Linked DNA regions of Lactiplantibacillus plantarum. The protein of the gene in region 1 binds, or shares a complex with, the protein of each later gene. Links are inferred from orthologs where the notes say so. Each region holds a gene or a part of one and is shown on either strand. Other genes may lie near its edges.

The links.
Region 2: the proteins of E5260_RS11275 (region 1) and E5260_RS09515 are in contact, whole or in part, in a solved structure (PDB 3PXG), measured with the Bacillus subtilis proteins. The link is inferred for Lactiplantibacillus plantarum from one-to-one orthologs.

Annotation. Positions count from the first base shown.
Region 1 is NZ_CP039121.1:2,380,290-2,388,107, reverse strand. The notes cover bases 4,363-7,504. They hold E5260_RS11275 (ATP-dependent Clp protease ATP-binding subunit), read left to right. Parts: upstream 4,363-4,752; coding sequence 4,753-7,257; downstream 7,258-7,504. Other genes in these bases: E5260_RS11270 (TetR/AcrR family transcriptional regulator), read left to right, coding at 7,436-7,504; E5260_RS11280 (CtsR family transcriptional regulator), read left to right, coding at 4,363-4,734. Also shown: E5260_RS11330 (M15 family metallopeptidase), read left to right, coding at 1-145; E5260_RS11325 (deoxynucleoside kinase), read left to right, coding at 528-1,163; serS (serine--tRNA ligase), read left to right, coding at 1,446-2,723; more of E5260_RS11280, read left to right, coding at 4,267-4,362; more of E5260_RS11270, read left to right, coding at 7,505-7,818. UniProt on the Bacillus subtilis protein: Competence gene repressor; required for cell growth at high temperature. Negative regulator of comK expression. May interact with MecA to negatively regulate comK.
Region 2 is NZ_CP039121.1:2,050,346-2,057,979, forward strand. Bases 2,810-5,767 are described here. They hold E5260_RS09515 (adaptor protein MecA), read right to left. Parts: upstream 4,676-5,767; coding sequence 3,944-4,675; downstream 2,810-3,943. Other genes in these bases: E5260_RS09510 (competence protein CoiA), read right to left, coding at 2,810-3,759; spxA (transcriptional regulator SpxA), read right to left, coding at 4,811-5,209; E5260_RS09525 (MBL fold metallo-hydrolase), read right to left, coding at 5,496-5,767. In the rest of the region: E5260_RS09500 (DsbA family protein), read left to right, coding at 1-570; pepF (oligoendopeptidase F), read right to left, coding at 785-2,596; more of E5260_RS09510, read right to left, coding at 2,674-2,809; more of E5260_RS09525, read right to left, coding at 5,768-6,239; E5260_RS09530 (antibiotic biosynthesis monooxygenase), read left to right, coding at 6,380-6,880. UniProt on the Bacillus subtilis protein: Enables the recognition and targeting of unfolded and aggregated proteins to the ClpC protease or to other proteins involved in proteolysis. Acts negatively in the development of competence by binding ComK and recruiting it to the ClpCP protease.

The DNA.
Region 1 (7,818 bases):
TGGTAAGCAGTCGACTGGGATTGACTATGAATCTTGGCATTTCCGTTACGTTGGTAAGGCGAGTGCGGAATTCATGACTAAGCACAATTTGACTCTCGAACAGTACGTCAGTTTGCTGCAAGCTCGAGAAAAGGCGGCCAAGTAATAAGCTAGCCGTATTATTGATGGCCCCAATTAATACCATTTATGGCGTACGTTAGGAATTAGCTAGCGTGCGCTTTTAAATTGTCTTCGGTTTAGCAATGTGGGTTCGTCTCAACTGAGTATTATTTGGTCACGACAGATTATGCTGGTCAGAGGCCGCACTCAAAGCTGAAGTGCCACCAGCGCCGGCTTGGGTAGTAACCCAGTGTGTGTTAGTGAGTTGCTTGGATCGCTGACTAGTGCGTCGCAGTTGTGGCTGGTGCGAAGTTTTTTACTGAATTGACTCACCAGATATTGCATTTTAAGACGTGGGTGCGTACAATATGTAGTGTTGCTTTTAGAGATAATCAAAATTTTGACGTGATTAAAAGGAGAGACGCCCCATGCTTGTAATGTCAGGAACAATCGGTGCCGGCAAGACGAGTTTAACGCAGTTAGTGGCTAACCACTTTGGTTCTAAAGCGTTTTACGAGTCAGTTGATGATAATCCCATTTTGCCGTTATTTTATAAGGATCCTAAGAAGTACGCCTTCTTATTACAAATCTATTTTTTAAATAAACGGTTAGACAGTATTAAATCAGCTTTTGCTAACGATCTGGACGTCTTAGACCGGTCGATTTTTGAAGATTCATTATTATTTCATTTGAATGGTGATCTTGGCCGGGCGACGAATACCGAAGTTGACATTTATGATTCATTATTAGATAACATGATGCAGGAATTGCCAGAAGCGTCTCATCAAAAGAGTCCTGATTTACTTATTCATATCAATATTTCTTTTGATACGATGCTCAAACGAATCCAAAAGCGGGGCCGTTCTTACGAACAAATTGATCAAGATCCTGATTTATATAAATATTATCAGACTTTGAATGAACGCTATGACGACTGGTACGCTAATTATGATCATAGCCCGAAGATGCAGATCGACGGGGATCAGCTGGACTTTGTCGCCGATGCGGATGCGCGTAAGGAAGTCATTCGGTTGATCGACGAAAAAGTGGCTAGTTTAGGCTAGTTGCCTTTTTAGAATCAATGTTTTATAGTAGACAGTGAATATTAAACACGGCGCGTTTTTAAGTAGACGTTCAGAGAACCGGTGGGTGGTGTGAATCGGTAGTCGAAACTCCGGCGCGACAATGTGGGCAGGTAATACTGCACGGCACGGCCGTTATCCGTTTAAGGGTGGGATTAATCATGATCCTGAACTTGGGTGGTACCGCGAATCGCAGTCTCTTCGTCCCAATTGGGAGGAGAGACTGTTTTTATTTACGATTAAAAGTGAAAAGGAGACGTCGTTATGTTAGATGTTAAAATGATTCGTCAAAATCCAGATTTTGTAAAAGAACAGCTTGGTCATCGGGGTGTTGCTGCGAGTGACATCGATGATTTATTGGCCGCTGATGAAAAGCGTCGTGAATTGATCGCCAAGAGCGAACAATTGAAGTCGACGCGTAACCAAGTTTCAGGCGAAATTTCACAGAAGAAGCGGAACAAGGAAGACGCTAGTGCCGAAATTGCAGAAATGCAAAAAGTTAGCGCCGATGTGAAGACGTTGGATGAAGAACGGCGGACAGTTGATGCCCAAGTTCAGGATATGGCTGCACATTTACCAAACATGCCCCATCCCGACGTACCAGTTAGCTTGAAAGAAGAAGATGCCGTTGAATTACGTCGAATCGGGACACCACGGCATTTTGACTTTACGCCGAAAGCACATTGGGATATCGGTGAAGATTTAGGCATCTTAGACTTTGAGCGCGGTGCTAAGGTTTCTGGTAGTCGTTTCTTATACTACGTGGGCGATGGTGCTAAACTGGAACGCGCCGTTTACAACTTTTTCTTAGACCAGCACGAAGCTGAAGGGTATACGGAAGTTTTGCCGCCATACATGGTCACTGATGAATCTATGTACGGTACCGGCCAATTTCCTAAGTTCAAGGAAGACGCTTTCCAGATTACGACGCAAGATTTGACGTTGATTCCAACGGCCGAGGTGCCATTAGTCAACTATTATCGTGATGAAGTTATTCCCGCTGAAAAATTACCAGTTTACTTTACGGCCTTATCACCAGCCTTCCGTGAAGAAGCTGGTAGTGCTGGTCGTGATACGAAAGGCTTGATTCGCTTACACCAATTCAATAAGGTTGAAATGGTTAAGTTCACGAAACCAGAAGATTCATGGGATGAATTAGAGAAGTTGACCAACAATGCCGAATCATTGCTAAAGAAACTTGGGTTACCATATCACGTTATTACGTTAACGACTGGTGACATGAGCTTCACAGCTGCCATGACACATGACTTGGAAGTTTGGTTCCCAGAACAAGACAAGTACCGGGAAATCTCGAGTTGTTCAAATTGTACTGATTTCCAAGCTCGGCGGGCGCACATTCAATATCGCGATGACGATGGCAAATTGCAATTCGTTCATACTTTGAACGGGAGTGGCTTAGCTGTCGGTCGGACCGTTGCAGCTATTTTGGAAAACTATCAAAATGAAGATGGGACGGTTACGATTCCAGATGTATTAGTTCCATATATGCACGGTAAGACGAAGATTGAAAAACAAGGTTAATTGAGATGAAGTTAGCGAACTCGCAGTGATGCGAGTTCGCTTTTTTTGCATAATTAATGAGTATTAAAGGGAACTGTCGATTTTAAAATGTGAGTGGAAATAACGGCCGAGTTGACTAAATAATTGCGGGACGGGCAGAATGTCGGGAGAACATTTCAGGCGCAAAAGGGCGAAAAAGCTGGGTTTACTGAAATTTATTCACCTTTTTTTGAAAATAGGGTTTGCTATTTTCGGCTACCGTGCTATAATATTTCTTGTCGGAAAAATATAACTTGTTTATCCAGTAAAAAGTATATTTATCCATTTATTTGAAAAAAGTTGTTGACAAGTATTCAACATGATGATAAAGTTAAATAGTTGTCAAGGCATACCAGTAAGAACTGTTTGAACCGGCAACAAGGCATGATTAACATCATGCGGGTGTGGCGGAACTGGCAGACGCGCTAGATTTAGGTTCTAGTGTCTTACGACGTGGGGGTTCGAGTCCCTTCACCCGCACATGCCGACTTAGCTCAGTTGGCAGAGCATCTCACTAGTAATGAGGAGGTCGGAGGTTCGAATCCTCTAGTCGGCATTTACAATTTAATAGCTTTATTATGCGGAAGTAGTTCAGTGGTAGAACATCACCTTGCCATGGTGGGGGTCGCGGGTTCGAATCCCGTCTTCCGCTTTTAATTTGCCGGGGTGGCGGAATTGGCAGACGCACAGGACTTAAAATCCTGCGGTTAGTGATAACCGTACCGGTTCGATCCCGGTCCTCGGCATTTTAAATAAGCACCCATAGCGCAATTGGATAGAGTGTCTGACTACGAATCAGAAGGTTGTAGGTTCGACTCCTACTGGGTGCATTAGTATCGGGAAATAGCTCAGCTTGGTAGAGCACCTGGTTTGGGACCAGGGGGTCGCAGGTTCGAATCCTGTTTTCCCGATCGTTTAACACAGTCTTAGTTAAGTGCTAAGGCTTTTTATTTAATTTTCTCGGGAAGTAGCTCAGCTTGGTAGAGCACTACGTTCGGGACGTAGGGGTCGCAGGTTCAAATCCTGTTTTCCCGATTACGGTTAAACCAACTAATCCAGTCATTTGGCTGGATTTTTTTTATGGCCTTTTTTGTAAGCAGGGGTGTTTCAACGGTCAGGGGACACTTTTGCGACGTTACTCACTAAGTCAGCCATGTGAAGAATACGGTGGTTGTGACTCATAATCCCGACAAGGCAACAGCCACTGTTAGTCATGAGCTCGGAGAAATTAGTCTCGGAACTGCTGTTCATCGTTGTGATACCAGTGCCCATCGCCTGCAATGAGGAGTGACTCAACTTGACATATTTTAAATAGGTAGTTCAATGAATATGGAGACCTAATAATTTAATCATTATGAGGTTCTAAACGGTTGAATCAATTGAAAGCAAACGTTTGGCGTGCTATGCTGTAACAACCGTTAAGCACATGCTAGTCCGCGGTTTGGGTGAAATTCTTTGCTTTTTTCCATTATCCTCGTATAATAATAGTCAATATTAGTCAAAGATAATGAAAAGGGTGAAGCACATGCAAAGTCAAAATATCTCGGATATTATTGAAAAGTATTTAAAAAGTATTTTGGCGGACTCGGAGCATGTTGAAATTCGACGGTCAGAAATTGCCGACCTTTTCAACGTGGTACCCTCACAGATTAATTATGTGATTAAGACCCGGTTTACGATCCAAAATGGTTACTTAGTTGAAAGTAAACGTGGCGGTGGTGGTTATATTCGCATTGAGAAGGTTAATTTGGTCGATGATGCTGATGTGTTGGACGCCCTCATACAGGTGATCGGCGATTCAATCACACAACGAGATGCTTATGCGGTCGTCCAAAGTTTATACGAGGACGACGTCTTAAATCGTCGAGAAGCGCAATTGATTTTAGTGGCGATTGACCACGAGACGTTAGGATTAACGGACCGGGATTTAGAAAACAGTCTGCGGGCCCGGATAATTATCGGAATCTTGAACCACTTGCGTTACGAAAGCTAAAGAAAGCGAGGAATCGCAATGGATAACTTATTTACACCTAGTGCCAAAAGTGTGCTGGTACTGGCACAGGAACAGGCCAAATATTTCAAGCATCAGGCAGTTGGTACGGAGCATTTGCTATTAGCATTGGCCATCGAAAAGAATGGAATTGCTAATAAGGTGCTACAACAATATGCCGTTAGTGAAGATGACATTCGTGAAGAAATCGAACGGTTCACTGGCTATGGGACGTTGAGCAATGTTGGCAAGGATACTTACTTGCCATATTCACCAAAGGCCAAAGAAATTTTGTCCGTTGCCGGTGATGAAGCAAAACGGCTCGGTGCCAACAAGATTGGAACGGAACATTTGTTGTTAGCGATGCTCTCTGATGAAAGTATCCTTTCCTCGCGAATTTTAATGAATTTAAACTTAGATCTAGGTCAGACGCGTAAAGTCGTTCTTCGCAAGCTAGGTGTCAGTGACGCCATGAGTAAGCGCAAGGGTAACGCGGCTAATCGCGGTGGCAAGAAGACTGAAGGAACGCCAACCTTGGATTCTCTGGCGCGCGATTTGACCCAATTAGCTAGTGAACAAGAAATGGACCCGGTAGTAGGTCGTTCCAAGGAAGTCAAACGGGTCATTCAGATCCTGTCACGGCGGACGAAGAATAATCCGGTCTTGATTGGTGAACCTGGGGTTGGGAAGACTGCAATCGCCGAAGGTCTAGCCCAAAAGATCGTGGCCGGTGATGTGCCAACTGATATGGCAGATAAGCGCTTGATGATGCTCGATATGGGATCATTAGTCGCTGGGACAAAGTATCGTGGTGAATTCGAAGACCGCCTGAAAAAAGTGATTGATGAAATTTACAACGATGGCCATGTGATCTTATTTATCGATGAATTGCATACCTTGATTGGTGCCGGTGGTGCTGAAGGGGCTATTGATGCCTCTAATATTCTGAAACCCGCACTTGCACGAGGGGAACTCCAAACGATTGGGGCAACCACTTTAAATGAGTATCAAAAGTACATTGAATCTGACGCTGCGTTGGAACGGCGTTTTGCAACGGTCATGGTCAATGAACCGACCGAAGACGAAGCCGTTGAAATCTTAGATGGACTACGGCCACGCTATGAAGAACATCATCGGGTTACGATTACGGATGAAGCTGTTGATCAAGCAGTCAAGCTATCCAGCCGGTATATCAGTGATCGTTTCTTGCCTGATAAGGCCATTGACTTGATGGATGAGGCGGCAGCTAAAGTCCGCATCGATCAGATGGATCAACCAACGAAGCTATCCAAGAACCAGGACAAGTTAGCGCAACTGCGTGAGGATAAGGAAACAGCGATCGAAGCACAAGATTTTGAACAGGCCGCTGATATTCGTAAGCAGGAGATGCAACTGAAGCAACGCCTAGATCGAATCGAAGCTGACCAAGACGCCGAAGTGACTGAGGGGGCAACACCACACTATGATTTACAAGTCACAGGTGAGGATATTGCTCAGGTCGTTGCCGAATGGACCGGGGTTCCGTTAACGCAATTGCAAAAATCTGAAAGTGAACGCTTAGTTAACTTGGAAAAGATTTTGCATGAACGGGTTGTTGGACAGCCAGAAGCCGTATCCGCAGTGGCTCGTGCTATTCGCCGTGCGCGCAGCGGGTTGAAAGATCCGAGTCGGCCAATTGGTTCCTTTATGTTCTTAGGACCAACTGGGGTTGGTAAGACGGAGCTAGCAAAAGCCTTGGCAGCAGCGATGTTCGGGTCTGAAGATAATATGATTCGGATCGACATGTCTGAATACATGGAACGCTATTCGACTAGTCGTTTGATTGGCTCGGCACCTGGTTACGTTGGTTATGACGAGGGCGGTCAGCTGACAGAGAAGGTTCGCCAGAAACCATACTCGGTCGTGCTATTTGATGAAGTTGAAAAAGCTCATCCGGACGTCTTTAACATTTTGTTACAAGTTTTGGATGACGGCTACTTGACGGATTCTAAGGGTCGGAAGGTAGACTTCAGAAATACGATTCTGATTATGACGTCGAACCTTGGGGCAACCACACTTCGTGATGAAAAATCAGTTGGTTTTGGTGCAACTGATAAGGCCAATGACTACAATGCGGTTGCTGCGACGATTCGAGCAACGTTAAAACAGACGTTCCGCCCAGAATTCTTAAACCGGATCGACGAAACAATCGTCTTCCATTCATTGAATAAGGAAGAATTACACGAAATCGTTAAGTTGATGTCACAAGAAATTGTTGATCGAGTGGCCCAACAAGGTATCAAGATCAAAATCACTCCGGCTGCCATTGACGTGGTTGCGAAGGCTGGCTTTGACCCTGAGTACGGAGCACGACCAATTCGACGGGCATTACAGACTGAAATCGAAGATCGGTTGAGTGAAGAATTATTGACCGGCGCGATCAAGGTCGATGACCAAGTTACGATTGGTGCTAGCAAGGGTACCATTACAATTAATATTAAAAACCAGCCTAAGGCAGATGGTCGTTCGACCGTTTCCTCAAAGTAGGCGCGATTAAATTAAAGATGACGCTTGAAGTGGTAGTCCACTTCAGGCGTCATCTTTTAGGTTCAATCGGTATTAAGATGCTACCCACTGAAGTGAACTGTAGGATCTGAGGCTGGTGGTTCGGTGCTGATTGGTGTAAATTATAATAGGAAATAAAGTCAAGAAAGAAGATGATAACATGGCGACACGAGCCGAACAGATGGCGAAGACGCACCAGGCGATTTTAGGCACAGCCCGGGAACTGTTTTTAAGAAATGGGTATGATGCGACAAGTACGCGCGACATTGCGAATGCGATTGGCATTACGCAGCCCGCGCTTTATCACCATTTTAAAGATAAAGAGGTCATCTTTCTGGCTGTCATTACGACGGTCGGTGCGGAAATCAAGGCTGGCATTGAAGCGATTCAAGTCCGTGCGGATTGGTCTCCGTTGGATCAATTAACAGAAGTCTCGCTATTACTAACGCATAAGCATCCGGCTGATGTCTTCACGTTAATTCATTCCAGTTTCAAAGCATTAACGCATGAACATATTCGCGAGTTGGGCGGCATATTTGTTAC
Region 2 (7,634 bases), 330 kb from region 1 along the record:
TTACGGTTGGCAAACGACTCAGACAAGCAAATCCAATTTCAATTCGTACCATTACTCAATATTAATGTGATTCAACGGGCTCTAAAGTGCCAAGGAATCAAGGCATCCGACTGGCATGCTCAAAATCAACAGTCTCAAACATTGTACCGAGTTATTTTGGATTATAAAGCCGCCCTTTTTCAAGGCAAAAAACGGGGGCGTAACTTTTTAATTGCCTTGCAATCTGCAATGCTCAAGGCTGGTCAACACTATTCGGAAGAGCTCGTCAAAACGGTTGCAACTAACTGTCAGATTGACTTAGACATGTTCATGGAAGATCGGGACAGTGACTTGGCGAAACAGGCCTTTCATGCTGATCAGCGGCTTGCATCTGAAATGAACATTACCGAAGCATCGTCGGCCGTCGTTTTTGATTGCGACCAATATGATTATGGTGTCTTGCTAGAACATTTTAATTACACGACTCTTTTTGACTTAGTCAATGGCAATCTGGATCCTTTTCAAGATGCAACTCGGGCAACCAATGCCAGCTGTGCTAGCCTTGCCAACGCACAATTACACGTTTTATAATTCCAGTAATTGCAATTATTCAACTGGTCCTACCAGTCAAAAGCACCCGACGATCATTTTCGCCGGGTGCTTTTGACTGTATTTACCTTTTATAGCTGCCAGAATAAGCCTTCTGGACTCGGCAGCTAACACCCTAACTGATAAGCGGGTCAGGTGTAAAATAAGCGTCGGGACCGAACATCCTGACGCTCATTGTGCTTGCTTTTATAACTGGTTAATCTTGGGTGACCAACTGTTCAAATTCATTTAATCGTTCTTCAAATACCTCGAAAGCTGCATCAAGATAATCAGGCTTGGTCATATCAACTCCAGCTCGGTGCATGACATCGATTGGGAAAGCAGATGAACCAGCTTTCAAGTAACCGAGATAATCCGCAACAGCATCTGTCTGTTGCGTACTAATACGGTCAGCCAACGTTGAGGCCGCTGCAAAACCCGTGGCATACTGATAAACATAATAATTGTAATAAAAATGCGGGATACGGGACCATTCGTCGGCAATTTGCGGATCACTGACGACGGCGTCACCATAGTAGCGTTGGTTCAACTGCAAATAATGTTTTGACAAGCGATCGGCAGTCAAAGCCTGACCTTCTTGATCTTGCTCATGAAGCCACTGTTCAAACTCAGCAAATTGCGTCTGCCGGAAAACGGTGCCTTTAAATCCATCTAAGTAGTAATTCAAGACATACGCCCGCATTTTTGGATCTTGTTCAGTCGCTAAGAAATAGTTCGTCAACAAGTTTTCATTAGTCGTTGAAGCAATTTCCGCCACGAAAATTGAATAGTCACCATACTGATAAGGCTGATGATGTGTCGTGAAGTAAGAGTGCATACTGTGTCCCATTTCGTGCACCAACGTATATAAATTATCAATATTATCCTGCCAGTTCAACAGCATGTATGGCGCGGTATCATACATTCCTGACGAATACGCCCCGCTACGTTTGCCTTGATTTTCCACCACATCAATCCACCGTGAAGCAAACGCTGTTTTGACGTGTTTGAGATAATCAGAGCCCAAAATTTTGAGCGCTTGTAAAGCAGTTGCTTGAGCCTGCTGGTAGGAATAGTTGGTCGTCGGCTTGGGTGCCAATGGCGTGTACATATCATACATATGCAACTGATCAACTCCGAGCAGTTGTTTCCGTAACGCAACATACCGGTGCAATAAGTCCAAATGCTTGTCAACGGACGTGACTAAAGAATCGTAAACCGCCGTCGGAATCTGATTGGCAGCAAGTGCTGCCGTCCGCGCATCTGGATAATGATGAGCCTGGGCAACAAAATTGTGTACCTTGACTTGGCTAGCTAAAGTCGAAGCAAGTGTTCGCCGGAACTGGCCGTATACTTTATACAGTGCTTCAAACGCCTCTCGCCGAACAGCCGGATGAACGGACTCAAGTAACACCCCATAAATTCCTTGTGACAATTTGACAGGGTTGCCGTCGTCATCCTTTACCGTTGGAAATTGAAAGTCAGCGTTATTCAGTACACCAAAAGTTTTCGCAGAAGCACCAAAAATATCACTAGCGCCTGCGAGTAAAGCTTCTTCGCTTTCAGACAGAACGTGTCCCTTTTGCAACCGGATCGTATCCAACAAATGCCGATAATCACGTAAATCGACGTTTTCATCAAGGTACGTATCCAATTCGCCCGGCGTTAATTCCAAGATTGCTGGTTCGAACCAGGCAGTCGCTGCGGATACCTTGGCAGTCAAACTACTAGCTTGATCGTCTAAAGCCGCATTGGTACTATTGCCAGTATCCTGGTCACTTTTCAGACTTGCGTATACCGCCACTTTCTCTAACCGACGATACAGCGCTAAAACAGCCTGGATGCCAGCCAGCACCGTGTCGGCCGAGCTTGTAAACGTTTCTTTAAGCGCAGTGACGGTGGGGATTGCAGCTTTGACTTGTGCAATATCCGCCTCATACGCGGCCTGATCTGCATAAATGGGCGTCAAATCCCACGTCAGTTCTTCAGGAACGGCCGAACGGGTCGGCAATTGTTTGGTTGCTACCATGCAAATTCCTCCAATTATTTCAATATAGCACTAGATTACCACAGATTGCGCCTATCGCGGTAGCATCTGTTCCGGAATCAATGTTTGCGCCATCGAAGCTGGCCGGAATTCACATGCCACTCAGTTTTCTGCCAGTTTATCACTTGCTGCTCGCTAAGCATCGTAATCATGGTCGTTATCAGTTGTTGTATTAACGTGCCTCGTGCTTGCAGGCAGGCACGCCGGGCAAGTAATGGCCGTAATTGGGCCCAGATCAATGCCTCTAATTGTGGCCCAGTAAGCCGTCCGGACTGTTGCCGCAGTGCAAAAAAGACGTGGGCGTGCCAGACCAGATATGGTACCGATAACAGCGGTAGTTGCGGCACAGTGGGCATCGTCCACGTCGGTAACTGGACAATCGTTCCTCCGCGTTGATAGCAAGCCACTTGTAACGCATCAAAACCACGTTGATGTCGAAGCCGTGCCAACATTAACTGTTGATAATAATGCCGTAAATGCGTGTCCGGCAAAGTTGGGGTGTTAATTTTAGGAGCCAATTGGCGAAAACGTAACACCGACTGGCTGCGCGTATCCAGTCGAATCGTTTGATAGGTCAGCGGTTCCGTATCCAATGTCAAGACGTGATGCAATAAACGAACACTAGTACTTTGAGTGTCCAAAAAAAGTAGAAACAGGCCCCACCGTTGCTGGTACTGCAAAAACTTCAAAGCCTTGCTATTGAGGTGCAATTGTCGCTGATAGGGGCGTCCCAACAACCATAACACTTGATAGCCATGCTGACGATAGCCCTGCGTCCGAGCTGCGAGTCGCTCCACTGACAAGGGTGAACACTGAAATTCTAACGCGAGTGGTTGCGCTGTACCTCGTCGAACCAAGATATCCGGGCGCTGATGTATCTCTGGCAAACCAGCCTCTAAGCGCACCGTATAACCACTGGCAGCGAACCAGGTCGCTAATTGTTGTTTACCACGAAGATGTTCCGTTGTTTCCCCTTCAGAGAAAGCATCACAATCCGTGGCATGGACGTGGGCAAAATGTGGCACGATCACTGCCCCCCGTTTCAATCGCACCGGCTGCACACATTCTGGACAGTAATATTCTATTTGGCGATCAGCCGTCGCCGCATTAACGAGTTGATGCTGGGCATCCATCGCGATCAACATGATGGTCCCTCCCTTCAACAACTAATTACGTCATTAAAGCCAATTCTCACGCAAACCCATCATCATTTATTGACCCCGAGCAGCACCCGTCTTTTGGCAAAGCGTCCGGCAGGCAGATTGTTTATCCGTGGATACAAAAAAGCCTTAACATTACGAATAAACGTTATGTTGAGGCAATTAACTGCTATTTAAAATAGTGCCGGATGGTTTCCAAAGCAGCATTAGACATGATCTTTTCACCATGTTCAAGTAGTACGTCAGCTGAAATATTAGCTAAATGGGCATATTCCAAGGCTACTGCGACATCATCTTTGATAGTGGCCGTTGATGATTGATCGACAAAGAAAACCAGTTCTAGATAATATTGGTCGCGATACTTGAATAAGTTAGACGCGAGTCCCTCTGGCCGGAATAATTGTGCCAATGAAACAAGATCCTCAAATTGATCGAATTTCAACACGTATTCCTTAGTTGGTGTATCAGGATCATCCAAATACGGATCGAGATCATTAGTGTCCTTAGTTGGATTATGTGCAATACCTTGTCCATCTTCAACCTGATTCGTATCCGTCTGCATCAGTTTACGCTTCAAATAATCTGAAACATCATCTTGTGAGTCGCTATCATCCGATTGGTCGGGTGACTGAGTTGCTTTAGCAATCGTATCTTGTAAATTATCACTGTTTTTGCTAATAAATAATTCTAAACCATTTCGGTTTGGTAATACTTGGAAAGTTACGGCATCATTGTCCTGAAATTGATGATCAACATCAACTTCCTCCAAGATGCTATAGAAGAAACTTTCAATTTGCTTATGATTCCCTAGTAAATCTAGTACGCGAATACCGCGTTCATTGAGATCATCATTTCCAATAACGACGCGAATCGTATCTTCGTTGATGCGTTCCATCTCCATTACAGATCCACCCCTTTCTAAGTGTCAAGGGCCATAATCACTATCACAATTCTAACTTATTTCAGTTTATTGTAAAGTAATCTATCTGAAAATACAAAAATTGGCCAATTAGTTAAGCTAACTAGCCAATGATAATCACATATTTGCTAATTGTTGTGCCCGTAATAATTCTAATGTCCGAATTCTTCGTGGCAAGAAGCGGCGAATCTCGTCCTCATTGTAACCAACTTGCAGCCGCTTCTCATCAAGCATAATTGGTCGACGTAACAGACTAGGATCATGAGTAATCATGTCAAACAATTCATTGAGTGACAAATCATTAATATCAACGTTCAGTTGTTGAAAGGCCTTTGAGCGAGTGGAAATAATTTCTTCCGTCCCTGATTCAGTCAGTTGTAGGATCTGCTTGATTTTTTCAATTGAAAGCGGTTCGGTAAACAGATTGTGTTCTTGAAAATCAATGTCGTGTGTCTGTAACCAAGCCTTGGCTTTGCGACATGAGGTACAACTTGGTGCGGTATATAAAATAACCATCCTGGGTCCTCCTTGGCATCGTTAATCAATTTTATAACATAATTCATTATACGCTACTCACTTTTAATTGTGAATAGGTTTAACAAAATTAATTTATTTAAAACTAATAATATAAAATACAATTATTCGATATATGTATTTTTTCTATTGAATAAACCGCTTTTATAGTCATTCTTGTTATTAATTAATTCGTATACAATTTAATTATGACTTATGATATCAATAATCTATTAACGGTAAACTGACAGAAAAAGCTTAGCAAAATAATTTGCTAAGCCCTATCATACTAGCCAAGATTCAATTGTAAAAACTTTTGAGCAACTGTCACTTGAATGTCATTACCGGCGGCTGCTTGTGCTTCTTGTTGGAGTTGTGTAAATGAGACATCTTGTGGCAAGTGTGTGAGCAATAATTTTTTGACGCGGGCATCTTTGGCAATTTTACCAGACTGTGCCGACGTCATATGCCACATTTTACCAGTTTTATCTGCGGCAAAATTCGTATCAGTCATCAATAACTGTGCCCCGGCTGCGAAAGTCGCTAATTCTGGCAAATAAGCCGTATCGGCGGAAAAGACAAGTTCTTGCCCCGTCGCTCGCTCGACCAACTTAACGGCATAGGCTGGAACTGGATGTTTAGTCGGTAAAAAGCTCACATCAAACGGCCCAATTTGATTGACAGCAGCCGGATCATAGGCCCGACCTTCTGTGGCATTCGCCCAGGTCAAGGCACCAAAGTTAAGTGGATCAGCGGTGTGCCCGTAAATCGGCAGCACGGGCGTCTTCCGTTCACCAGCACGCAACTGCCAGTAATATTGTAAGACCCCAACGTCCGCCGTATGATCGTGATGATAATGAGTCAGGAGCACACTATCGAGCTGTAAGGGGTCTAAAATCTCTTCTAAGGCGTTTAGCGCCCCCGACCCACAATCGAGCAATAAATGGTAATCACCGGCTGTAATCAGGTAAGAACTCGTACCCACGCCATCGTATGGATAACCACCATAGTAACCAAGAACTGTTAGTTTCATTATTGACCATCCCTTCATTTCTCTGTCCACTTCTATTTTAATATAGCACCAAGAAAAAATGAAACCAACAACTTAACATATTTTCAATTATTTTGAAAAACACGTATAATAATAGATGTAATAAATAAGGAGTGATATTGATGAGTGGAAAGATTGCAGCAACATTTGGGACACGTAAAATTCTAACCATGATCCAACAACAAAATGCTGATCGTGACTTGTTATTAATGCAGGCCAACGCCACTGAAGATCGCTATATGCTACTCGATTTAACCGGCGAAAAAACCGTTTTTTCAAGCCCCGTAACGTATGACGTTTTACTTTCAAAAGGATCAGCTGACTGGCATGGAATGACAAGTTTCATCTTCATTGATTTACCGGAAGAAGAACAAAAAGTCTTTAAATCTAAGTTTAGTAGTTTCCGACACGATTATAATAAGCCAGATGGGCTGAAACATTTTTGGATCTTACGTGAGTCCAAAAATAATTCAGCCTTCGTGATTGTCACAAATTGGCATAGCGACTCCGAATATGCTGTTTGGCTGCGAAGCGCTTCATTCAAGCCATTTGCCAAGTACATCACCTCAGATTACGGCTACCACGAAAGTCGCTATTCATTTGTACGTTCATTAAAATCATAATCATCCGGTATTGGATATTTCAAGTCGCTGCAGTGATTGAACTGCAACGACTTTTTTCATGAATATTACTTTTACTCAACACTGCTAAATCTCATCAGTTGATATATAAGCCTCGTTCACAACATCACATCGCAGTCAGAACCAACATATGTCCCGATCAGTGTGATCCTAAAGAATCTGCCGTCAGCTTTAGTTGAGCAATCGTGAGCCCAATCAGCCATCTGTTGAATGACACCCACCCTATTTACTGATTACAGTGCGCACCTCTTTAGGTGATCTCGTCAAACAGTTAATATTCTGAAAACACAAAAAAACGTCATTCATCAACGAATGACGTTTGTGACGGTCCGTACGAGACTCGAACTCGTGATCTCCTGCGTGACAGGCAGGCGTCCTAAACCAACTAGACCAACGGACCAATTGCGGGAGCAGGGTTTGAACCTGCGACCTTCGGGTTATGAGCCCGACGAGCTACCAGACTGCTCCATCCCGCGATAATATAATGACCCCTACGGGATTCGAACCCATGTTACTGCCGTGAAAGGGCAGTGTCTTAAACCACTTGACCAAGGGGTCATATTTTTAAATGGTACAACGGAGAAGGAGGGATTCGAACCCTCGCACCGCTTGCGCGATCTATACCCTTAGCAGGGGCACCTCTTCAGCCACTTGAGTACTTCTCCAAAATGGGCCTAAATGGACTTGAACCATCGACCTCACGCTTATCAGGCGTGCGCTCTAAACCAGCTGAGCT